Regions from separate parts of the Microbacterium sp. CJ77 genome, predicted to be linked through region 1. Evidence: predicted binding sites of a transcription regulator. Region 1 holds the regulator's gene; each other region holds the start of a gene.

Region 1 (5,768 bases):
CTACCCGGTGCTTCGTGAGGCGCTCGACAAGCTCAAGCTGTCGGATGCTTCGCTGAACTACGAACCCGAGACATCCGTCGCCCTCGGTTTCGGCTTCCGCTGCGGCTTCCTGGGGCTGCTGCACCTCGAGATCGTCACCGAGCGCCTCGAGCGCGAGTTCGGTCTCGACCTGATCTCGACGGCACCCTCGGTGACCTACGAGGTCACGACCGACGACAAGAAGACGTACACGGTCACCAACCCGAGCGAGTTCCCCTCGGGCACCAAGATCTCGAGCGTCAGCGAGCCCATGGTCAAGGCCGCGATCCTCGCGCCGAAGGACTACGTCGGCACGATCATGGAGCTGTGCCAGCAGCGCCGCGGGACGCTCCTCGGCATGGAGTACCTCGGCGAGGACCGGGTCGAGATCCGCTACACGATCCCGCTCGGCGAGATCGTCTTCGACTTCTTCGACAACCTCAAGTCCAAGACGGCCGGGTACGCCTCGCTCGATTACGAGCCGAGCGGCGATCAGGAGGCCGATCTGGTGAAGGTGGACATCCTGCTGCAGGGTGAGGCGGTCGACGCGTTCAGCGCCATCGTGCACCGTGACAAGGCCTACGCCTACGGCGTTCTGATGACCGAGCGCCTGAAGAAGCTCATCCCGCGCCAGCAGTTCGAGGTGCCGATCCAGGCAGCGATCGGCGCCCGGATCATCGCTCGCGAATCGATCCGCGCCATGCGCAAGGACGTTCTTGCCAAGTGCTACGGCGGCGACATCAGCCGCAAGCGCAAGCTGCTCGAGAAGCAGAAAGAGGGCAAGAAGCGCATGAAGATGGTCGGTCGCGTCGAGGTTCCGCAAGAAGCCTTCATCGCGGCCCTCTCAGGGGATACCGAGACGAAGGCCAAGTAGGCTCGGATGATGCGGCGCGGGACGTTCAAGGACGACACGGTGAACTACGCGGCGGTCGGTGCCACGCAGGCCGCCGACCTGATGCACTTTCCGCCCGAGCACAGCATCCCGGCCGAAGAGACGCTGCGGATCGGTTCGGGCGAGGCTCGGTTCCAGGCGGCGAGCGAATCGCTGTTGTCGTGGGGTGCCGTGCGCGGCGCGGGGCTTCGGCTGTCGGATGTGCGTCCCGCATCCGGTCCCATGTATTCCGGTGTGAGCTTCGACGAGGAGGGCAACGCCCTCGCGCCCTCGCGCACCGAGGCCGATCAGCGCTTCGACGCCGACGGCACACCGTTCGTGGGCGCCGGCACCAACGTGCACGTGCGCGGACGGATTGCGGGTCTGCGCGCGGATGCCGAACTGCGCGTCATCTTCGTGGTCGAAGAGACGCGCCGGGTCGGGTTCGCGCTCGGCACCGTGGGCGGCTCGGTCGTGCGGGGCGAAGAGTCCTTCATGGTCGAGTGGCTTCCCAACGACGAGGTCTGGTTCACCGTGCGGGCGTTCGATGCGCCCGCGGCGACCGCGTATCGCATGATGACGGGCCTCGTACGTCGTCGTCGTCGCCTGCTCTTCACGCGGTACCTGCAGGCGATCTCGCCGCTCTACACGACCCCCGCCTGACGTGGCCGGCCCCCTTCCCGTCGGCGATCCCGCACCCGCCGACGGAGCCCTGCCGCGGGACCTGCCGCTCGATCCCGCGGCGGATTTCGGCGTGTACCTGCACGTGCCGTTCTGCCGCGTCCGCTGCGGATACTGCGACTTCAACACCTACACGGCGACCGAGCTGCGGGGGGTACGGCAGGATTCCTACGCCGAAACGCTCTCGGGTGAGATCGCGCTCGCGCGCGGCGTGCTCGAGGACGCCGGGGCGCTCCGGCCCGCATCGACGGTCTTCATCGGCGGGGGGACGCCGACCCTCCTGCCCGCGGGCGACCTGGCGCGGATGCTCGGTGACGTGGACGCGACCTTCGGCCTGCGACCCGGTGCCGAGATCACGGTCGAGGCGAACCCCGACACCGTGACATCCGAGGTCGCCGAAACCCTCGCCGCGGCGGGCGTCACCCGCCTGTCGATCGGCATGCAGTCGAGCGTGCCGCACGTCCTGGCGGCGCTCGATCGCACGCACGATCCCGAGAACGTCGCGACCGCCGTGGCGACCGCCCGTGCCGCCGGACTCGCGGTGAGCCTCGACCTGATCTACGGAGCGCCGGGGGAATCGCTGGCCGACTGGACGCGGTCACTCGAGACGGCGCTCGAGCACGATCCCGACCACGTGTCGGCCTACGCGCTGATCGTGGAAGAGGGGACGCCGCTGGCCCGACGCATCCGTCGCGGTGAACTCGTCGCCCCCGACGACGACCTGCAGGCCGACATGTACGAGGCCGCAGACGCCCGACTCGGGGCCGCGGGCTACGACTGGTACGAGGTCAGCAACTGGGCGCGCACACCCGAGCATCGGTCTCGCCACAACCTCAACTACTGGCGCAGCCAGGACTGGTGGGGCTTCGGGCCCGGCGCCCACAGTCACGTCGGCGGACTGCGCTGGTGGAACGTCAAGCATCCGGCCGCGTACGCGCAGCGGCTGGCGCTGGGGGAGTCGCCCGCGGCGGGACGCGAAAGACCGGATGCCGCGGCAACCACTCTCGAGCGCGTGCTGCTCGAGTCGCGCATCCGCGAGGGGCTGGCGCTGGATCGTGTGCCCGGCGCGTCGCGCGTCGCGGTTGCGGGGCTCATCGCCGACGGCCTGGTCGAGGCATCCGATGCTCTGCGGGGTCGTATCGTGCTGACCCTGCGGGGCCGGCTGCTCGCCGACGCCGTCGTGCGGGCTCTGCTGCCATAGGCACGATGCCGTGGCCGGGCACACCGACCGGCATCGGCCGTGCCGCAGCACCGCCCCCATCGCTCGAGGCGTTAGAATTGGCACTCAGACTTCTCGAGTGCCAACGGAAGGGGGATCATGGTCAGCGAACGAGGCCTGCAGGTCCTCCGGGCGATCGTCCAGGACTACGTCTCGACGCACGAGCCGGTCGGCAGCCGCTCGATCGTCGAGCGCCACGCGTTCGGGGTGTCGGCCGCGACGATCCGCAACGACATGGCGCTGCTCGAAGACGAAGAACTCATCGTCGCGCCGCACACGTCGTCGGGCCGCGTGCCGACCGACAAGGGCTACCGCGTTTTCGTCGATCACCTGGCCGAAGTCCGTCCGCTCTCACCCGCTCAGCGCACGGCCATCTCGAGCTTTCTCGGCGGCACCGGCGATCTCGATGACGTCCTGGCGCGCACGGTTCGCGTGCTCTCGCAGCTGACCGGCCAGGTCGCCGTCGTCCAGTACCCGTCTTTCGCGAACGCCCACGTGACGCACGTCGAGCTCGTCTCGCTCGCGCCCCAGCGCCTGCTCATCATCCTGGTCACCGACAACGGTCGCGTGTCGCAGCGGATCGCGCCCCTCACGGTGCCGCTGGACGACGAGGACGTGCCCGTGCTGCGCGGCCGACTCGCCGCTCTGATCACCGGGCTCGCTGTCGGCGCAGCGTCCGAGCGCGTGGATGCCCTGCGTATCGCGGCCGACCCGGCGGCGCCCGTGATCGACACGGCGCTCGTCCAGGTCGCGCACGTGCTGTCGGAAGAGCTCGAAGAGTTCCGGCAGGACCGCCTCGTCATGGCCGGTGCCGCCAACCTCGCCCGCCGCGAGACCGACTTCCGCGGCAGCATCTATCCGCTGCTCGAGGCGATCGAAGAGCAGGTCACTCTCATCCGCCTGATGAGCGAGATGGTCGCCGACAGTCAGGGACTCGCGGCGAGCATCGGACGCGAGAACGAACAGTGGGGTCTCGCCGAGGCCTCCATCGTGACGAGCGACTACGAGACATCCGGATCCATGGCGCGCGTCGGCGTGCTGGGCCCGACCCGTATGGACTACCCGAGCAACCTGGCGGCCGCCCGAGCCGTCGCGCGTTACCTCTCGCGCATGCTCGACGAAGACGAGACGTCCCGCTAAAGGACGCGACCCGATCGGCGCAGCCGTCGGACATCTGTGAAAGGCAACATGGCAGACCACTACGAGGTGCTGGGCGTTCCGCGGGACGCGAGCACCGAAGACATCAAGAAGGCCTACCGGCGACTCGCACGCGAGCTCCACCCCGATGTGAATTCGGGAGCGGATGCGGCGGAGCGCTTCAAGCTCGTCACGCACGCGTACGACGTGCTGAGCAACACCGAAGAGCGCAGCAAGTACGACCGTGGCGGCGACTCGCCGTTCGGCGGTCAGGGCGGCTTCGGCGGGTTCGGTGACATCTTCGAGACGTTCTTCGGCGGTCAGGGCGGCGGTCGCGGGCAGCGTCCCCGGTCGCGTCGCGAGCGCGGTCAGGACGCCCTCGTGCGCGTCACGCTCGAACTCTCGGACGTCGTGTTCGGGGTTCATCGCGACCTCGAGGTCGACACCGCCGTCATCTGCGAGACCTGCCAGGGCTCGTGCTGTCAGGCGGGCACGCAGCCCGTCACGTGCGACATCTGCCGCGGTTCGGGGCACGTCCAGCGGACCGTGCGGAGCCTGCTCGGCAACGTCGTCACGAGCCAGCCGTGCCAGACGTGCCAGGGCTACGGCACGACGATTCCCTACCCGTGCTCGACCTGCCAGGGGCAGGGCCGCGTGCGCTCGCGTCGCACGGTCTCGCTCGACATCCCGTCGGGTGTCGAGACCGGACTGCGCCTGCAGCTGCCCGGCTCGGGCGAGGTCGGGCCGGCGGGTGGACCCCACGGCGACCTCTACATCGAGGTCACGGTCGCCCATCACGAGGTCTTCAGCCGCGAGGGAGACGACCTGCTCGCGACCCTCGAGGTCTCGATGCCCGACGCCGTGCTCGGCACGACGACCACGATCGACGCACTGGACGGACCCGTCGAGCTCGAGATACGCCCCGGTGTCCAGGCCGGTGACGTGCTGACGATCAAGGGCCGCGGCATCACCGCGCTCCGCGGCTCGCAGCGCGGCGACCTGCGTGTCGGTGTGCAGGTCCTCACCCCGACGCGCCTGGATGCGAAGGAGCGGGCCCTCGTCGAAGAGCTCCGCAAGCGCACCAAGGCGCCCGCGCCCAAGCTCGCGCACTTCCAGCAGGGCATCTTCTCGAAACTCCGCGACCGCTTCCGGAACGCCTGATGGCCCTGCATTTCGTCGCCGAGGGTGCGACGGATGCGCAAACCGGAGACACCCTGGCGCTCACGGGCGCAGAGGCCCATCACGCGGCCGTCGTTCGCCGCGTGCGTCCGGGCGAGGACGTCACGGTCGGCGACGGTCGGGGCGTCTGGCTCGACGGGGTCTGCAAGAGCGTCACGCCCAAGGAGGTGACGGTTCGCGTCACGGCACGTCGGGTCGAGCCTCAGCCGAGTCCGCGTCTCGTGCTCGTGCAGGCGCTGGCGAAGGGCGACCGCGACGAGCTCGCCGTGCAGGCGGCGACCGAGCTCGGCGTCGACCGGATCGTGCCGTGGCAAGCCGGCCGCAGCGTTTCTCGCTGGGAGGGCCCGAAGATCGCGAAGGGCGTCACGCGGTGGGAGGCCATCACGCGCGAGGCGGCCAAGCAGGCGCATCGCGCCTGGGTTCCGGAGGTTTCGGCCCCGGTCACGACCAAGCAGCTCGCCGCACGGGCGGCTGAGGCATCCGTTTTGGTTCTCGAGCCGACCGCCGACGCGACGCTCACCGCGCAGTTGCTGAAGCCCGTCGGTGAGCGCGATGTCGTGCTGGTGGTGGGTCCCGAGGGCGGGATCGCGCCGGAAGAGCTCGACGCTCTCGTCGCCGCCGGGGCCGTCCTGGTCCGCCTGGGCGATACGGTGCTGCGTACGT
Region 2 (5,768 bases), on a different contig from region 1:
CCGCGGTCATCAGCCCGCCCCTGGACGAACAGGGGACGAGCGTCCGCGGCAGCAGGGCCTCCGACCTGCTGAGCGCCGAACTCGACCTACACGTGTTCGGGTCGCTGGACGACTGATCAGGTGTTCTGCGGGAACCCCAGGTTGATTCCGCCGTGGCTGGGGTCCAGCCAGCGGGCCGTGACTGCCTTCTCGCGTGTGAAGAAGTGGAAACCCTGGCGACCGTAGGCCTTCGAGTCTCCGAACGCGGACGCCTTCCACCCGCCGAACGAGTGGTACGCGACCGGCACCGGGATCGGCACGTTGACCCCGATCATCCCGACCTGGATCTCGTACTGGAAACGACGCGCGGCGCCGCCGTCGTTCGTGAAGATCGCCGTGCCGTTGCCGAACGCGCCCGAGTTGATCAGCTCGACGCCCTCCTCGTAGGTCGCGACCCGCACGATCGACAGCACGGGCCCGAAGATCTCCTCGATGTAGGCGGCCGAGGTGGTGGGCACACGGTCGAGCAGGGTCGGGCCGAGCCAGAAGCCGCCGGGCGCTCCGTCGGGCACGACGCCCCGCCCGTCCACGACGATCTCGGCGCCGTCGTTCGCCGCCACATCGATGTACCCGGCGACCTTGTCGCGGTGCTCGCGTGTGACCAGCGGGCCCATGTCGCAGCCGCGGCGCCCGTCGCCGATGCGCAGACCCGCCATCCGCTCCGAGATCTTCTCGATCAGGGCATCGGCCACGGGTTCCACCGCGACGACGACCGAGATCGCCATGCAGCGCTCGCCGGCAGAGCCGAACCCGGCGTTGACCGCGGCGTCGGCGACGAGGTCGAGGTCGGCGTCGGGCAGCACCAGCATGTGGTTCTTCGCGCCGCCGAGTGACTGCACGCGCTTGCCGTGACGCGCGGCCGTCTCGTAGATGTAGCGCGCGATCGGGGTGGACCCGACGAACGAGACGGACGCGACATCCGGATGCTCCAGGAGGGCGTCGACCGCGACCTTGTCGCCGTGCACCACGTTGAAGACGCCCGTGGGAAGCCCCGCTTCGGCCAGCAGCTCGGCCATCCACATCGACGCCGAGGGGTCCTTCTCGCTCGGCTTGAGCACGACGGTGTTGCCGGACGCGAGGGCGATCGGGAAGAACCACATCGGCACCATGGCGGGGAAGTTGACGGGGCTGATGATCGCGGCGACACCGATGGGCTGGCGGAACGAGTAGACGTCCACGCCGGTCGAGGCGTTGACCGAGTAGTCGCCCTTCAGGATGTCGGCGAAGCCGAGGGCGAACTCGAGCACCTCCTGGCCGCGCGCGATCTCTCCGAGAGCGTCCGAGACGACCTTGCCGTGCTCGGCCGTGATGAGCTCGGCGAGCTCGGGCTTGCGCTGTTCGAGCAGTTCGCGGAATCGGAAGAGGATGGCCTGACGGCGCGCGATCGACGTGTCCCGCCACGCCGGGAAGGCGACGGTCGCGGCACGCACGGCGGCGTCGACGTCGGCGGGCTCGGCCAGCACGACGGCGCCGCTCTGTTCTCCCGTCGCGGGGTCGTAGACCGTGCCGAGACGCCGGTCGCCAGTGTCGTGGCGCTCGCCGTCGATCCAGTGCGGGATGCGCGTGGTCATCTCTCTCGTTTCGTTCGGAGTTCGGTCAGTCCATGACGACGACGGCGCGTCCGGTGATCTCGCCACGGGCGAGCGCGTGATACGCGGCATCTGCATTGTCGAGCGTGTAGCGCCGGGTGACAAGACGCGCGGTGTCGAATCCGCCGGATGCGGCGATGTCGACGACGGCCGGAAGGTCCGCGCGGGTGCGGGCGCCGAAGGATCCGGTGATCGTGTAACCGCGGCGGACGAGCGGCGTGATCTCGACCTCGGCCGCAGCGTTGCCCACCGCGATGCCGATCGCCACCATGCGCCCTCCGTCGGCGAGGAGTCCGATCGCCTGCCGGAAGGTCGCGGGATGTCCGAGGGCTTCGAACGCCACGTCGACACCCAGACCACGACCCAGGCCGCCGGTGATTTCGCGGACCGCAGCGGCGGCATCCGTCTCGCGCGAGTTGATCGTGTGCGTCGCCCCCAGGGCGGTGGCGGCCTCGAGCTTGTCGTCGGCGACGTCGATCGCGATGATCGGGTCGGCACCCGCGGCACGCGCCATCTGCACCACTCCACTGCCCACGCCGCCGACGGCGACGACCGCGACGGCCTCGCCCGGCCGGACGTTGCCGGCCCGGTGAACGGCACCGTAGGCGGTGAATGCCGCGCACCCGAGGACGGCCGACGTGACGGGGTCGAGTCCGTCCGGCAGCCGCGTCAGCGCGGTTATCGGCACGACCGCGTATTCGGCGAGCCCGCCCATCGAGTACATGGCCAGGAACGACCCATCCGGCATCGAGAGGCGGCTCTCGCCGTCGTACAGAGTTCCGTTCAGGCGGTTCTGCCCGAAGAACTCGGCGCACAGATCGTCGCGCCCGCGTGCGCAGGCGGGGCAGGTCCCGCACGGCATGATGAAGGCGCCGATGACCGTGTCGCCGATCGCGAGCGAGGGCGGCGGTGGCGTGCCGTCGCCGAACGCCACGAGGGTGCCGCTGATCTCGTGCCCCATCACCGCCGGCCGCGGAAAGCGCACCTCGCCCTTCATGACGTGCAGGTCGGTGTGGCAGACGCCGCACGCGATGACCTTGACGAGGGCCTCGCCGGCCCGGGGCGTCGGGCGGGGAACGTCGAGGATCTCGAGTTCGGGGCCATCCGCGCGCAGGACGGCGGCTTTCATCGTCGCGGGTGTGGTGGCGGTCATGGGGTGATCCTCGACGTCATCGTTCCGGGGCTCGTGTTCGCAAGCACGGCAAGTGCACCACGGTCCCACAGGGCAGCGCCGCTCCGCTTGTCGGTGGGTGAAAACGTGCGGCCCGGAGACGCCGGAAGTCATTGGCACTCTCGGGGGTAGAGTGCTAATCTGTGATTGTTGAGTCGAGTCGACTCAACTCCTCACAACTCCATACGAATCCTCACAACTCCACACGAACCCGTTCATCGCCGGAAGCGAATCCGGCAACACCAGGAAGGACAACCACCATGGCGACATACGACCCGTTCCGCGACCTCGACCGCCTCGCGACGAGCCTTCTGGACGCGCGGCGAGGACCGCGGCGCATGCCGATGGATCTGTACCGCGACGGCGACCACTACGTGCTGACCGCCGATCTGCCCGGAATCGACCCCGGATCGGTCGACATCGACGTCGACGGCCAGCTGCTGACGATCCGCGCCGAGCGCACCCTGACGGCCGGCGACGGCGTCAAGTGGATCACCCGGGAGCGCGAGGCCGCGAGCTTCCTGCGCCAGCTCAACCTGGGTCAGGGCGTCGACACCGACCGCATCTCCGCGAGCTACAACAACGGCGTGCTGTCTGTGACGATCCCGGTCAGTGAGCGCGCGAAGCCCCGCAAGATCGAGGTCGCGACCGATGCGGATGGCCCCGTCATCGCCGCGCGCGAGTCGGAAGCCGACGCCGCGGGCCCCCAGCTCATCGAGCAGTAGGACCGATACCGCACAGAACGGATGCCGCGCCCCTCGGGGTGCGGCATCCATCGTTCGGGCAGGCGTCTCGGCGTACCGTCACTTCGCCGTCCCGCGCAGCTTCGCGGTGAGATCGCGGAGCTGTTCGAGTTCGTCGTCGTCGAGCCGAGACATCCGCTCGGCGATCGTGCGCGCGTGATGCGTCGCGACCACGCGAAAGGCGGAAGCGCCCGCCTCGGTCGCGCGGACGAGTGCGCCGCGGCCGTCGTCGGGGTCGGCGCATTTCGTGATCAGGCCGCGCGAGACCATCCGGTCGACGAGGCGCGATACCGACGGTTGGCTCACGAGCATGCGCGCCGTGACATCGCGCAGTCGCGCGGTCATGTCGGGCCCGCGAGTCACGGTCAGGAGCACGTCGTACTCCCCCTGCTCCAGGCCTGAGCCGCGGAAGTCGTCGCTGATCTCGGTGAACACCTCGTGCTGCGCGCGGAACAGACTCTCCCACGCTTCCACGGCGAGGCGGCGGTTCGTCATGCCGTCCAGGCTACTTGCACGGCGCCGCTGGCGGGTGGGCAGGTCAAGGCTCGTGTCTAGGCTGGGCCTATGCGAGGGATTATCCGGACAGGCCTGGCCGCTGCGATGTCTGTCGCGGCGGTGTCTGTGGCGGCGGTGATCGTTGCGGGGCTCGGGGTGGCCGTCGTGCCGGCGGCGGCAGCCGAACCTGGTGGGAGTGTCGAGGACATCGCCGCCGTTTCGAGCGACGTGGACGACTTCTCGTTCGCGAGTCTCGACGTCGAGTACACGCTGACGCGCGCCGAGGACGGCACGAGTCGGATGCGGGTCGTCGAGACCTTCGTTGCCGTGTTCCCCGAGACCGACCAGAACCGGGGGATGCGGCGGCTGATTCCGAACAGCTACCTCGGCGCGCCGCTGTTCCCCTCGCTCGTGTCGGTCACGGATGGCGTCGGCGGTGAGAGACCGGTCGAGACCGAGGACGAGGACGACTTCCTGGTCGTGACGTCACGCGCGGACGACTACGTGCACGGTCCGCAGACGTACGTCTTCACGTACGACCTGCAGAACGTCACCCGGGGCTTCAGCGACACCGGCGTTGACGAACTGTACTGGGACGTGAACGGAGAGGAGTGGCGGCAGCCTTTCGGTCGCGTCGGGGCGCGTCTGATCCTCGACGCCGATCTTGCCGCGTCGTTGACCGGTGACGCCGCGTGTTACCAGGGGTCGACCGGATCGACGGACCGCTGTGAGATCGAGGTGACGCCCGACGCGGCGGGCGCCGTGGTCACGGCTCGAGCCGACGCGCTTTCGCCGCGACAGACCATGACGATCGCGGTCGCCTTCGCGCCCGGCACGTTCGCGGAGTTCGATTCGTCCCCCTTCGCCTCGCCGATCGGGTGGTTGCAGGGAGGGGCGGCGCTGGTGAGCGTGCTGGCCGTGATCTGGGCCGTGGTCGTCCGTCGCCGCTGGTTGCGCGACGAGCCGGGCCGCCCGACCGTTATCGCCGAGTATGATCCTCCGCCGGGTCTCGACGCGCTCGAATCCGCTGTGCTGTGGGGTGCGCAGACGAAGGGGATACCCGCGGAGGTGCTCGAGCAGGCCATCGCCGGGTCGATCCGGATCGTCGAGGGCGCGCGCAGGTGGGGGAGTCAGACGTTCGAGCTCGAGCTGATCGATCGGTCGTTGGCCGACGAGAACGGCCGTGAACTGCTGGACGGGATGTTCCCCGACGGAAAGACCGCGTTCACGCTCGGCAAGAGCGACGCGCGCGTCTCGCGCACGGCGCAGAAGATCCTGAAGGAAGCGGATGCGACGCTGACGGCGATGGGTGTTCGGCGCGTGGTGCCGGGTATCGTGCGTGCACGGCCGATCCTGGTGGGGATTCTGGCCGCGGTTGCGGCTGTCATTCTCGGCGTCATCGGTCTGAGTGGTGGTATCACCCCGGCATGGAGTCTGACTCTGATGTTCGTCGCGCCGGTTCTTGCGGTGGTCGCGGGTGTGCTGGTCTCGCGGAGACCGCTGACATCGCGCGGAGCCGAGCTGCGGGATCACCTTGCCGGTGTGAAGGTGTTCATCGGGTGGGCGGAGGCGGACCGGATCCGGATGCTGCAGTCGCCGCGGGGTGCGGAGCGCGCGCCGATCTCGGTCGACGATCCTCGACAGATGGTCCGGTTGTACGAGCGGCTGCTGCCCTATGCGGTGGTGTTCGGGCAGGAGAAAGAGTGGGCCGAGCGCATCGTCGTGTACTAC
Region 3 (5,768 bases), on a different contig from region 1:
TACCGGTCGCCGGTCGGCGTTCCGTAGCCGTCGGGGAAGACGTGACCCAGGTGCGAGCCGCACGACGCGCACCGCACCTCGGTGCGCATCATGCCGAGGGAGTCGTCCTCGATCAGTTCGACCGCGTCGGGACGGACGGACTCGTAGAAGCTCGGCCATCCGCATCCGGAATCGAACTTGGTGCCGCTCTCGAACAGCTCGGCGCCGCACGCTCCGCACGTGTACAGGCCGGACCGCTCCTCGTCGAGCAGTTCGCCCGTGAACGGGGTCTCGGTCGCGGCCTGCCGCAGCACCGCGAACCGATCCGCGTCGAGTTCTTCGCGCCACTGCGCGTCGCTCTTGGTGACGGTGTAGTCCATCGCACTCTCCTGTCGTCCCCTCCATTCAACCCTGCGCGCGGACGACGCGGCGCATCGCGCTCGAATGAACACGCTTGAATGGGACCATGACCGCCCGCGACGAGGTAGCTGAGCGCTACGAGCGGTTCGCGCTCGTCGAGGCCCCCGGTCGCTCCGCCCTCTACGCCGAGTGGGCGAGCGGTGTGGCGACGGATGCCTCGGCGTGCGACGTGATCGGACGGCTCCCGCCAGACCGGCGGCAACCCCCGCTCGTCTTCGCGCTCGCGCGCCTGCGCGGCGCTCCCGAGACCGGTGGCTACCCGGAGTTCGCCGCGTGGCTCGTGCGGCACGGGGACGAGCTCGTGGCCGACGCATCCGTCCGCTCGCTGCAGACCAACGAACCGCAGCGGTCGGCCGTGCTGCTGCCCGCGCTGGCCGCGATCGAGGGACCGATCGCGCTGATCGAGCTCGGGGCGTCCGCGGGCCTGTGTCTCGTGCCCGACCGCTATTCGTACCGATACGGCGGCGCCGCGGACGTGCGGCTCGATCCGGCGGACGGGACCTCCTCGGTCGTGCTCTCGTGCGACCTGCGCGGCGTTCGCGTACCCCACCTGCGGATGCCCGAGATCGTCTGGCGGGCGGGGCTCGATCTGCGCCCGCTCGATTCGTCCGATCCGGCCGACCGTCGGTTCGCGACCGCGCTCGTGTGGCCGGGCGAGACGGGACGCGCCGAGCGCATCGAGGCGGCGCTCGAGATCGCTTCGGGCGAGGACCTGCGCATAGCTGCCGGTGACGCGACCGATCCCGCGGCGCTCGCACAGCTGGTCGATTCCGCTCCGTCCGGCACGACGATCGTCGTGACCACCCCCGGCCTGCTCCCGCACGTGCCCCGGACCGGTCGCGAGCGCCTGTTCGAAACGCTGGCAGCCCTGCGCGGTAGGGATGGGCGCGGGGTCGACTGGATCTCACTCGACCCTCCTGCCCTGCACGATCGTTGGACGACACCGGTGGACCCGAACGGATGGCCGGGGTTCGTTCTCGGCCTGAACGGTCGCGTGCTCGCCGCGGCCGATCCGCTTGGCGCGTGGCTGGAGTGGCGCGCGGGCTGACGCGCTCGCGCGACCTACCCTGGGGGCATGCCCGAGTCCCCGAGCGATGCCCTCACCGCGGACGAGCGCGCGATGCTCGACTTCGAGGGCGAGTGGCGGCGCCATGCGGGCGCGAAGGAAGAGGCGATCCGCGCCGAACTCGACCTCGCACCCGCGCGCTACTACCAGCTGCTCGGCCGGCTGATCGAAACCGAGGCGGCTCTCGCCTACGACCCGATGCTCGTCAAGCGGCTGCGGCGCGTGCGCGACCAGCGCGAGGCCGAACGGGCTGCGCGCGAGGGTGCACTGGGCCTGTAGCTCTCGGGGCCGCACAGGACGCCCGGCCGCGGCGTTGAGGGTTCGCACACGCGACCGCCGGTAGCATTCTGTGGTGCCCACGTCCTTACGCGATCGATTCGACGACATCTCTGCGTCCCCCGGCCGCGTCGGAGCCCACCGGGCCGAGAACCCCCGGGTGCGGGGCTGGACCACGCTCGCGTGGGCGCTCGCCGCAACCGTCGTGCTGGTCGTGGTGGGGATCTTCGCGAGCATGATCTGGCAGGGCAAGATCGTGCTGTTCCCGACGCCCGCTCCCTCGATCTCGGTCATCCCGACGGCCGAGCCCGTCGTCGACACGTCGTACACCGTCCTGGTGCTGAACGGCACGCCCGAAGAGGGGCAGGCGACCCTGGCGAAGGACGAGCTCGTGGCGAACGGATGGCCCGAGGCGAACGTGCTGGCGGGCAACGCCGGCGACCGCGCCTTCCCCCTGACGACCGTCTACTACGCGGCGCCCGAGGCCGAGGGGGCCGCCCGTGGTCTGGCCGGTCTGATCGGTGCCACCGAGGTCGCGCTCGACCCCGAGTATCCGCTTCCCGGCACACCCGCAACGCAGCTGACCGTGGTGCTCGGACTCGACCGGATCGAACCCGCCGCCACCGAGACGCCCGCCGGATAACCCGTCGTCCGCCGGATCGCGCCGGATGCTTCGGTCCCGCGCCGGATCTCTCGGCCCGGGACGCATTCGACGGCCCATTCGCCCGCATGTTTCGGCGGAGTTACGAGTTGGCGGCCCCCGTGTCAATAGTTGCGCTCGGGGCTCTTCTGAGCCGATCGCGCTGGCTAGCATGACCCTGTCTCACCCACGCAGCACAGGAGTTCACGCATGACCCAGGGCACCGTCAAATGGTTCAACGCCGAGAAGGGATTCGGTTTCATCACCGTGGTCGACGGTGGTCAGGACGTCTTCGTCCACTACTCGAACATCGACATGACGGGATTCCGCGTCCTCGAAGAGGGGCAACTCGTCGAGTTCACGGTCGGGGCGGGCCAGAAGGGCCCCCAGGCCGAGTCCGTTCGCGTCGTTTCCTGACGCGTCGGCTTCCTTCTCGCTCGTCGTGTCGGCGGTGCGAGCCGTCGCGCGCGTCCTAGTGTGGCGCGCATGACGACGCCTGCGCGGGCCCGCGCGCTCCCGCGTTCGGTGCGACTCTCTGCGACCGTCGGTGTGCTCGTGTCCGCGCTGGTGCTGGGCGCGTGCGCCGCCGAATCGACGAGTGCCGAGTCCCCGTCGGCGACGCCGGGGACAACGGCGTCGTCCGAGCCCTCGCCGACCGTCACCGCCGAGGCGCCGCCGATGGCCGTCCAGCCCCTCCGCGGAACGCAGGTCTCACCCGAGGCCATCGCGGGACCGGCACTCGCCGCGAAGATCGACAACCACGTCGGAGCCCGGCCGCAGGTGGGCCTCGATCACACCGACATCGTGTTCGAAGAGCTCGTGGAGGGCGGCCTGACCCGCTACGTCGCGGTCTGGTTCTCGGACGTGCCCGCCGAGATCGGTCCGGTGCGGAGCATCCGTCCCATGGATCCCGACATCGTCTCGCCGTTCGGCGGGCTGATCGCCTATTCGGGCGGGCAACAGCGCTTCGTCGACATGATGCTGAACACGCCGGTCCACAACGCCATCCACGGCCTCGCAGACGACCAGTTCATGTATCGCACCCGCTCGAAGGCCGCGCCGCACAACGTCATCGTCCGCGCGCCCGAGCTGCGCGCGGCGTACGCGGACATCCCCCCGCCCGCGCAGCAGTTCGCCTATTCGCAGCGTCCGCAGACCGCGTCTGCCGCCGCCTACGGCAACCCCGCCGCGGGGCTCGACCTGTTCTTCTCGGCCAAAGAGGGCCGAACGTGGCGGTGGGATGCGGGCTCCGGTCGCTACCTGCGGTCGCAGAACGGAGCGCCCGACATGGACTCGGCGGGCGGGCAGCTCGCCGCCACGAACGTGGTGGCTCTCTCGGTCGGCATCGACTGGACCTACGGGGACATTCCGAAGACCGTGATGGTCGGCAGTGGCCCGGCGTGGATCGCAACGGGTGGCAAGGTCGTGCAGGTCACGTGGACCAAGAGTGCGCGGGACGCCCCGATCCAGCTGACCAATCAGTACGGTACCCCGGTGTATCTGGCCCCGGGGAACACCTGGGTCGAACTGGTTCCCAACGCGCGGGGCGGAAGCATCGCCGTCGTCTGACCCGAACCATCCGGACTCCCCGCGGCTTGCACTCGGTGGGGGTGAGTGCCAGAATGGGCGTTAGCACTCGCCTTACCGGAGTGCTAAACCAATACCTACGTCCGGGAGGGACGACACACACATGGCAAAGATCATCGCTTTCGACGAAGAGGCCCGACGCGGCCTCGAGCGCGGCCTGAACATCCTCGCCGACGCCGTCAAGGTGACGCTCGGCCCCCGCGGTCGCAACGTCGTGCTCGAGAAGAAGTGGGGCGCCCCCACGATCACGAACGACGGCGTCTCGATCGCCAAGGAGATCGAACTCGACGACCCGTACGAGAAGATCGGCGCGGAGCTCGTCAAGGAGGTCGCCAAGAAGACCGACGACGTCGCGGGTGACGGCACCACCACCGCCACGGTTCTGGCTCAGGCGCTCGTCAAGGAAGGCCTGCGCAACGTCGCGGCCGGCGCCGACCCGATCTCGCTCAAGCGCGGCATCGAGAAGGCCGTCGCGGCCATCTCGGCCGAGCTGCTCAAGAGCGCCAAAGAGGTCGAGACCAAGGAAGAGATCGCCGCCACCGCGTCGATCTCGGCCGCCGACACCACCATTGGTGACCTGATCGCCGAGGCGATCGACAAGGTCGGCAAGGAAGGCGTCGTCACCGTCGAGGAGTCGAACACGTTCGGCACCGAGCTCGAGCTCACCGAGGGCATGCGTTTCGACAAGGGTTTCATCAACCCCTACTTCGTCACCGACCCCGAGCGCCAGGAAGCCGTGTTCGAGGACCCCTACATCCTCATCGCGAACTCCAAGATCTCCAACATCAAGGACCTGCTGCCGGTCGTCGACAAGGTGATCCAGGAGGGCAAGGAGCTCGTCATCATCGCCGAGGACGTCGAGGGCGAGGCTCTCGCGACTCTCGTGCTCAACAAGATCCGCGGCATCTTCAAGTCGGCTGCCGTCAAGGCTCCCGGCTTCGGCGACCGTCGCAAGGCGCAGCTGCAGGACATCGCCATCCTCACCGGTGGTCAGGTCATCAGCGAAGAGGTCGGTCTCAAGCTCGAGAACACGACCACCGACCTGCTCGGCAAGGCGCGCAAGGTCATCATCACCAAGGATGAGACCACGATCGTCGAGGGTGCCGGCGACTCGGAGCAGATCGAGGGTCGCGTGACCCAGATCCGCCGCGAGATCGAGAACACCGACAGCGACTACGACCGCGAGAAGCTCCAGGAGCGCCTCGCCAAGCTCGCCGGTGGCGTCGCCGTCATCAAGGCCGGCGCGGCAACCGAGGTCGAGCTCAAGGAGCGCAAGCACCGCATCGAGGACGCCGTTCGCAACGCGAAGGCCGCCGTCGAAGAGGGCATCGTCGCCGGTGGTGGCGTCGCCCTCATCCAGGCCGGCAAGAACGTGTTCGACACGCTCAACCTGACGGGTGACGAGGCGACCGGTGCGAACATCGTTCGCGTCGCGATCGAGGCGCCGCTCAAGCAGATCGCCCTGAACGCCGGCCTCGAGCCCGGCGTCGTGGCGAACAAGGTCGCCGAGCTGCCCATCGGACACGGCCTCAACGCCGCGACCGGTGAGTACGTCGACATGTTCGCGTACGGGATCATCGACCCCGCCAAGGTGACGCGCTCCGCCCTGCAGAACGCCGCATCGATCGCCGGTCTGTTCCTGACGACCGAGGTCGTCGTTGCCGACAAGCCCGAGAAGGTCTCCGCTCCGGCGGGCGACCCGACGGGTGGCATGGACTTCTAAGTCCCGCACGAATCACCAGAAGGGCCCCGGCGTCACGCCGGGGCCCTTCTTTTCGTCTGCCTGGGGTTGGTGAGAGC
Region 4 (5,768 bases), on a different contig from region 1:
ACCGTCGCCCTGCTCGTGTCGGGCGGGCACACCTCGCTGCTTCTCGTCCGCGACCTGACGAGCGATGTCGAGCTGCTCGGCGAGACCATCGACGATGCCGCGGGCGAGGCCTTCGACAAGGTTGCCCGCTTGCTCGGGCTGCCCTACCCGGGCGGTCCCGAGATCGATCGGGCCGCGGCATCCGGCGATGCGCGGGCCATCGCGTTCCCGCGCGGGCTCTCGCGCGCCTCCGACCGTGAGAAGCACCGCTACGACTTCTCGTTCTCGGGTCTCAAGACCGCCGTCGCCCGGTGGACCGAGCAGCGTGAAGCCGCGGGTGAAGACGTGCCGATCGCGGATGTCGCGGCCTCCTTCCGCGAGGCCGTCATCGACGTGCTGGTCACGAAGGCCCTCGACGCCTGCGCGCAGTACGACGTGCCGCGCCTCCTGCTCGGCGGAGGCGTGATCGCCAATCGCCGCCTACGCGAGGTCGCGCTGGCTCGCGGCGAGGAGGCGGGCGTGGCCGTTCGCATCCCCCCTCTGTCGCTCTGCACCGACAACGGCGCCATGATCGCCGCCCTCGCCGCGGAGCTGATCGTTTCGGGACGCGCCCCGTCGACGCTCGAGTTCGGTGCCGATTCGACGCTGCCCGTCACCCAGATCCAGGTCGCGGCGCGTGACAGTGGGTCCGAACCGCGCGCGGCAGAGGGGGTGCCCGTATGAGCGAAGAACCGACGGATGCCGCGGCCCCCGCGCCCACGCGCCGTTCCACGCAGGCGGCTCGGCCCGTGCCGCCGCCGGTGCCGCAGACCGCGCCCGGGGCCCCGCCCGTGCCTCCTGTCGTCCCCTCATCGGTGCTCGCCGCTGCACAAGAGCCTTCCGTCGCCGCGCCCGGGTCCGGAGGGGCGGCCCCGTCCGGCACCGATGCCGAGCAGGCTCGCCCCGACGCGCCCGCTGCCGAGGCCGATGCACCGCCCGAACTCGCGTGGGCTCCGCCCGCGCCCCGTCAGCCTCCGGCCCTCGCCGGGTGGGCCCTCGCGGTCGCGATCGTCGGCCTCGTGGTCTCGCTCGTCGTCGGCTGGGGTTTTCCGGTCGGCATCATCGCGATCGTCACGGCGATCGCGGCGCTGCGCCGCCCGGACAGCCGACGCCAGGCGGCCGGGTGGGCGTTGGCCCTCGGCATCCTGTCGGTCCTCTACAGCGCGCTCTGGATCGCCGTCGCCGTGAGCCGGGGACCTCTGTTCTGACGCCGCTTCCGCTCTGAGCCGCGCCGCAGTTCAGACCCGGTCGGCGAGCACCGCGATGCGCGTCGATCCGATCCGGGTCAGCAGCAGGGTCGCCGATGCGTCGCCCTTCAGACCCAGGCGCGTGCGCAACACTGCGGGGTCGACATCCACGCCGCGCTTCTTGATCTCGAGGCGCCCGATGCCCCGTTCACGCAGTGCCCGCGCGAGCTTCTTGACGTCGGCGGGGAGCTGTTCACGCACGCGGAAGCTCGCGACGAACGGGCTCGTCAGCGCCGCGTCTCCCGTCAGGTACGCGATTCCGGGAGCGATCGGCCCCGCCTCGAGGGCGCGGGCGACATCGCCGACGAGGCGCGCGCGGATGACGGAGCCGGCGGGTTCGTGCAGGAAGACGCCCAAGGGATGCACGGGCTCATCCTCGGTGTCGGCGGCCGCCGTCAGCTCGTGTGACTGGCCGTCCGCCATGACGACGGCGGCGCGGGTGATCCCGGGCCGCGCGAGTACGCCCGACCAGAGCACGAGTTCGAGCGTGGAGCCATCCGCGGTGATCCACTGCGCCTCGGCGAACGCGGGCAGGCGGTCGCGGTCGAAGCCCGGCCCGAGCTTGATGCCGGTGGGCTTCTCGGTCGCGAGCGCGAACGCCCAGTCGAGCGAGGGGGAGTAGTCCTCGGGACGCGAGAGGCGGGATGTCTCCGTGTGACCGGCCGTGCGGCGCGCGGGATCGAGCCACACGCCGTCGTAGCCCGAGACGTCGATGTCCTCGGCCCGGGCGTGGCGTACTTCGGCCGACGGACCGAACGGGGCGAGGTTGTACGCGGCGATCGCGGCCGTGACCTCGTCGGCGTCCACCGCGAGCACCCTCAGCCCGAGCCCGGCGAATCCCAGGGCATCGCCCCCGATTCCGCTGCCGAGATCGGCGACGCTCTCGACCTCCGCGTCCCGGAAGCGTCCGGCGTGCAGGGCCGCGACCGACAGGCGCGTGGATTGCTCGAGTCCGGCCCGGGTGAAGAGCATCCGGGCCGCGTGAGCGCCGAACTTCGTCTCGGCGCGCGTTCGCAGGCGGGCCTGGCCGACGACGGCCGACACGAGGTCGGGGGAGTGCCCCGCGGACCGCAGCCGCGTGACCTCGCGGGCGACGTCCGCGGTGGTCGTGAGCGGCGGGGTCTGATCGAGCAGCCGCAGCCCCTCGGGCGTCAGCAGCGCCCGCAGTTCGGCCATCTCCACCTGTCCAGCCTAGGTGCGAGGCGGTGAGCGCATGCGGCCGGCATGGGTCTGAGACGCCCACCCGGCGCGTCGGACCGGGCCGGAAACGACCCTTCCCGTGCATCACAGAGGTTCCGTGGTGCGGAAGTCGCCCGCGCGGGCCGGATTCGCGCCACCGAGCCTCGGAGTACCTTCGAGATGTTCGCGGCACGGCCCATCGCCCGCTCGCTGGCACTCGCGTTGCGTGAGTGCCAGCGGTTGCCTACACTGGCATTAGCACTCTCGCATCGAGGTTGCTAATAAGTCTTGGATCAAGAAAGAGGTAGACCGTGACGGTTTCCACTCAGGTTTCCATCAAGCCGCTCGAGGACCGCATCGTCATCCGCCAGGTCGAGGCGGAGCAGACGACGGCTTCCGGCCTGGTCATCCCCGACACCGCGAAGGAGAAGCCCCAGGAGGGCGAGGTCGTCGCGGTGGGCCCGGGTCGGATCGACGATAACGGCAACCGCATTCCGCTCGACGTCGCCGTCGGCGACCGCGTGATCTACAGCAAGTACGGAGGCACCGAGGTCAAGTTCGGCGCCGACGACCTGCTCGTGCTCTCGGCCCGCGACGTGCTCGCGGTCGTCGTTCGCTGAGCGATTGACACACACGAAGGACCGGATGCCTCGGCATCCGGTCCTTCGTCGTTCCCGGACGACCGCCTCCGAGCCGGGCGGGGCCCGTCCGGCCGCCGCGCTCGCCGCTCATCGCGCCCGTAGGCTGGGGAGGTGACACCGGATCCCACCACCGCACCCGAGGGGCCGGGCGGTCAACCCGCGGGTGCCGCCGCAGCCGCGGAAGTGCGTGAGCGCAGCGTCGGCGTCGCATCGGCCCTGGGCGCGTACCTCATCTGGGGCTTCCTGCCGCTGTACTTCCTGTTGCTCGTGCCGACCGGCCCGTGGGAGATCGTGGCGTGGCGCATCCTGCTCGCCTTCGTCTTCTGCCTGATCCTGCTGACGGTCACGCGCGCATGGCCGGCATTCGTTCGCATCGTGCGTCAGCCACGTCTGTTGCTGCTGACCGCGGTGGCCGGGGTCTTCATCTACGTCAACTGGCAGGTCTACATCCTCGCCACGCTGACCGGGCACGTGATCGAGACGAGCCTCGGATACTTCATCAATCCGATCGTGACCGTGCTGCTCGGCGTGCTCGTGCTACGCGAGCGCCTGCGTCTCACGCAGTGGATCGCGATCGGGATCAGCGTCGTCGCCGTCGGTGTCATCGTCGTCGGCTACGGGGCGTTCCCCTGGGTCGCCCTGACCCTGGCGTTCTCGTTCGGTTTCTACGGCCTGATCAAGAAGCAGGTGGGGCCGCGCGTCGACGCGGTCGGCGGCCTGACCCTCGAGTCGTTCTGGTTGGTGCCGGTCGCGATCGTGCAGCTGATCGTCGTCGCCTCGACCAGCGGCATCACGATGGGCAGCGCCGGGCCGCTCCACACCGTCTTGCTGTCGCTGGCCGGGATCATCACCGCGATCCCGCTGCTGCTCTTCGCCGCGGGCGCCCGACGGGTGCCCCTGACCGTCATCGGGCTGCTGCAGTTCATCGCTCCCGTGCTGCAGTTCATCATCGGCGCGTGGGTCCTCGGCGAGCCGATGCCGCTCGAGCGATGGATCGGCTTCGGCCTGGTCTGGGTCGCGCTGATCGTCCTGTCGGTCGATTCCGTCCTCTTCTCGCGGCGCGGTCGTGGCGTCTCGGATGTCGCTGAGCTGACCTGACGCCCCGCGCCGGTTCCCCGTCGTTCGGGGGATGGGAGCGTTATCACGCTGTGACCGTACTGTTTCACATCGTTAACGCACTGCAACATCCCGGAGACGCCCGCGCGCATAGGGTGAAGCAACCCCGGTCGGCCGCAGTTCGGCCCCGAGTTCGTCCACAGCTAGGAGCAACATGAACTTCTTCTCCCGTTCGCGCACGGGCAAGGTCCTCGGCGGCATCGCCGTGGTCGGCGTCAGCGCGCTGGTTCTCGCAGGTTGTGCCGGCAGCGGTGGCAACACCGAGTCGTCGGGCGCACCCGCCGGTGACGACCTCGCCCTCAAGATCGGTACGGCACTGCCGCAGACCGGTAACCTCGCCTTCCTCGGCCCGCCCGAAGAGGCCGGTGTCGCGTACGCCGCGTCACAGATCAACGAAGTCTCGGCCGAAACCGGCCTGACCCTCGATGTGGTCTACGGCGACTCGGGTGACACCGACAACAAGGCCTACGAGACCGAGATCCCCCGCCTGCTGGGCGAGGACGTCTCGGCGATCATCGGTGCCGCATCTTCGGGTACGTCGCTGCAGTTCATCGACCAGGTGGTCGGCGCCGGCGTGATCCAGTTCTCGCCCGCCAACACCTCGGACGCCTTCACCACCTACGAGGACGACGGGCTGTACTTCCGCACCGCTCCCTCCGACGTGCTGCAGGGCGAGGTGCTCGGTAACCTGATCGCCGAGGACGGCAACCAGACCCTCGGTCTGATCGTGCTCAACGACTCGTATGGCACCGGGCTCGCCAAGTACGTGACCGAGGCCTTCGAGGCCGCCGGTGGCGAGGTCGTTGCGGCCCCGACCTACAACACGGGTGACGCGACCTTCGATGCTCAGATCAGCGAGGTCCTCGCGGCCGACCCCGACGCGATCGCCCTGATCACGTTCGACGAGGTCTCGACCATGCTGCCGAGCCTGTTCGGCCAGATCCCGGCAGACAAGCTGTACTTCGTCGACGGCAACCTGAAGAACTTCGCAGACGCCTTCCCGACCGGTTCCCTGACGGGCGCGAAGGGCACGCTCCCGGGACTGTCGATCGATTCGATCGCGGACTTCACGGGCGAGCTCGATGCGTTCCTCGAGGCCGAAGGAACCGCACCGCTCGAGGACTACAGCTACGCGGCCGAGTCCTACGACGCGACCATCCTGCTGGCTCTCGCCGCCCTCGCTGCCGGTTCGACCGACAGCGCAGCCATGGCCGAGAAGCTCATGGAGGTCTCGGGTGGTTCGGGCGACGGTGAGACCTGCGAGTCCTACGCGGAGTGCGCCGACATCATCCTGGGCGGTGGAGTCGCCGACTACGACGGCATCTCCGGTCCGATCACGTTCGACGAGGTCGGCGACCCGACCGAGGCGTCGATCGGCATCTACGAGTTCGGTGAGGACAACACCTACACGGCATACATGGGCTGAGCCCCACGCATCCCGCAATGAGGGGCCCCGGTCTTCGGACCGGGGCCCCTTGTCGTGCCCCGGTCTGTCGACACTTCTCCGGTGAAACCGGGTCTGCGGGGCCGGCAAGCCCGCCCGCAGAGCCCGGAGCGCGCCTTCGAC

The links. The regulator HrcA, encoded in region 1, represses chaperone genes, less so after heat shock. The targets are predictions, from matches to a motif close to TTNGCACTCGNNNNNNNCGAGTGCNAA.
Region 2: the regulator HrcA is predicted to act here: its motif matches at 2,913-2,939, upstream of C2868_RS15215 (Hsp20/alpha crystallin family protein).
Region 3: the regulator HrcA is predicted to act here: its motif matches at 4,011-4,037, upstream of groL (chaperonin GroEL).
Region 4: the regulator HrcA is predicted to act here: its motif matches at 2,655-2,681, upstream of groES (co-chaperone GroES).

Annotation. Positions count from the first base shown of each region.
Region 1 is NZ_PQBR01000009.1:18,899-24,666, forward strand. It holds gene lepA (translation elongation factor 4) at 1-892, shown strand, start outside; gene C2868_RS08285 (DUF1990 family protein) at 902-1,552, shown strand; gene hemW (radical SAM family heme chaperone HemW) at 1,554-2,771, shown strand; gene hrcA (heat-inducible transcriptional repressor HrcA) at 2,889-3,929, shown strand; gene dnaJ (molecular chaperone DnaJ) at 3,978-5,087, shown strand; gene C2868_RS08305 (16S rRNA (uracil(1498)-N(3))-methyltransferase) at 5,087-5,768, shown strand, end outside.
Region 2 is NZ_PQBR01000025.1:95,342-101,109, forward strand. It holds gene glsA (glutaminase A) at 1-116, shown strand, start outside; gene C2868_RS15205 (CoA-acylating methylmalonate-semialdehyde dehydrogenase) at 117-1,610, opposite strand; gene C2868_RS15210 (zinc-binding dehydrogenase) at 1,636-2,781, opposite strand; gene C2868_RS15215 (Hsp20/alpha crystallin family protein) at 3,060-3,524, shown strand; gene C2868_RS15220 (MarR family winged helix-turn-helix transcriptional regulator) at 3,603-4,037, opposite strand; gene C2868_RS15225 (DUF2207 domain-containing protein) at 4,107-5,768, shown strand, end outside.
Region 3 is NZ_PQBR01000006.1:333,117-338,884, forward strand. It holds gene msrB (peptide-methionine (R)-S-oxide reductase MsrB) at 1-359, opposite strand, end outside; gene C2868_RS02330 (DUF2332 domain-containing protein) at 446-1,447, shown strand; gene C2868_RS02335 (DUF3263 domain-containing protein) at 1,475-1,744, shown strand; gene C2868_RS02340 (LytR C-terminal domain-containing protein) at 1,818-2,384, shown strand; gene C2868_RS02345 (cold-shock protein) at 2,592-2,798, shown strand; gene C2868_RS02350 (DUF3048 domain-containing protein) at 2,868-3,950, shown strand; gene groL (chaperonin GroEL) at 4,072-5,691, shown strand.
Region 4 is NZ_PQBR01000025.1:358,207-363,974, forward strand. It holds gene tsaD (tRNA (adenosine(37)-N6)-threonylcarbamoyltransferase complex transferase subunit TsaD) at 1-702, shown strand, start outside; gene C2868_RS16460 (hypothetical protein) at 699-1,226, shown strand; gene C2868_RS16465 (class I SAM-dependent methyltransferase) at 1,257-2,447, opposite strand; gene groES (co-chaperone GroES) at 2,756-3,064, shown strand; gene rarD (EamA family transporter RarD) at 3,269-4,183, shown strand; gene C2868_RS16480 (ABC transporter substrate-binding protein) at 4,356-5,627, shown strand.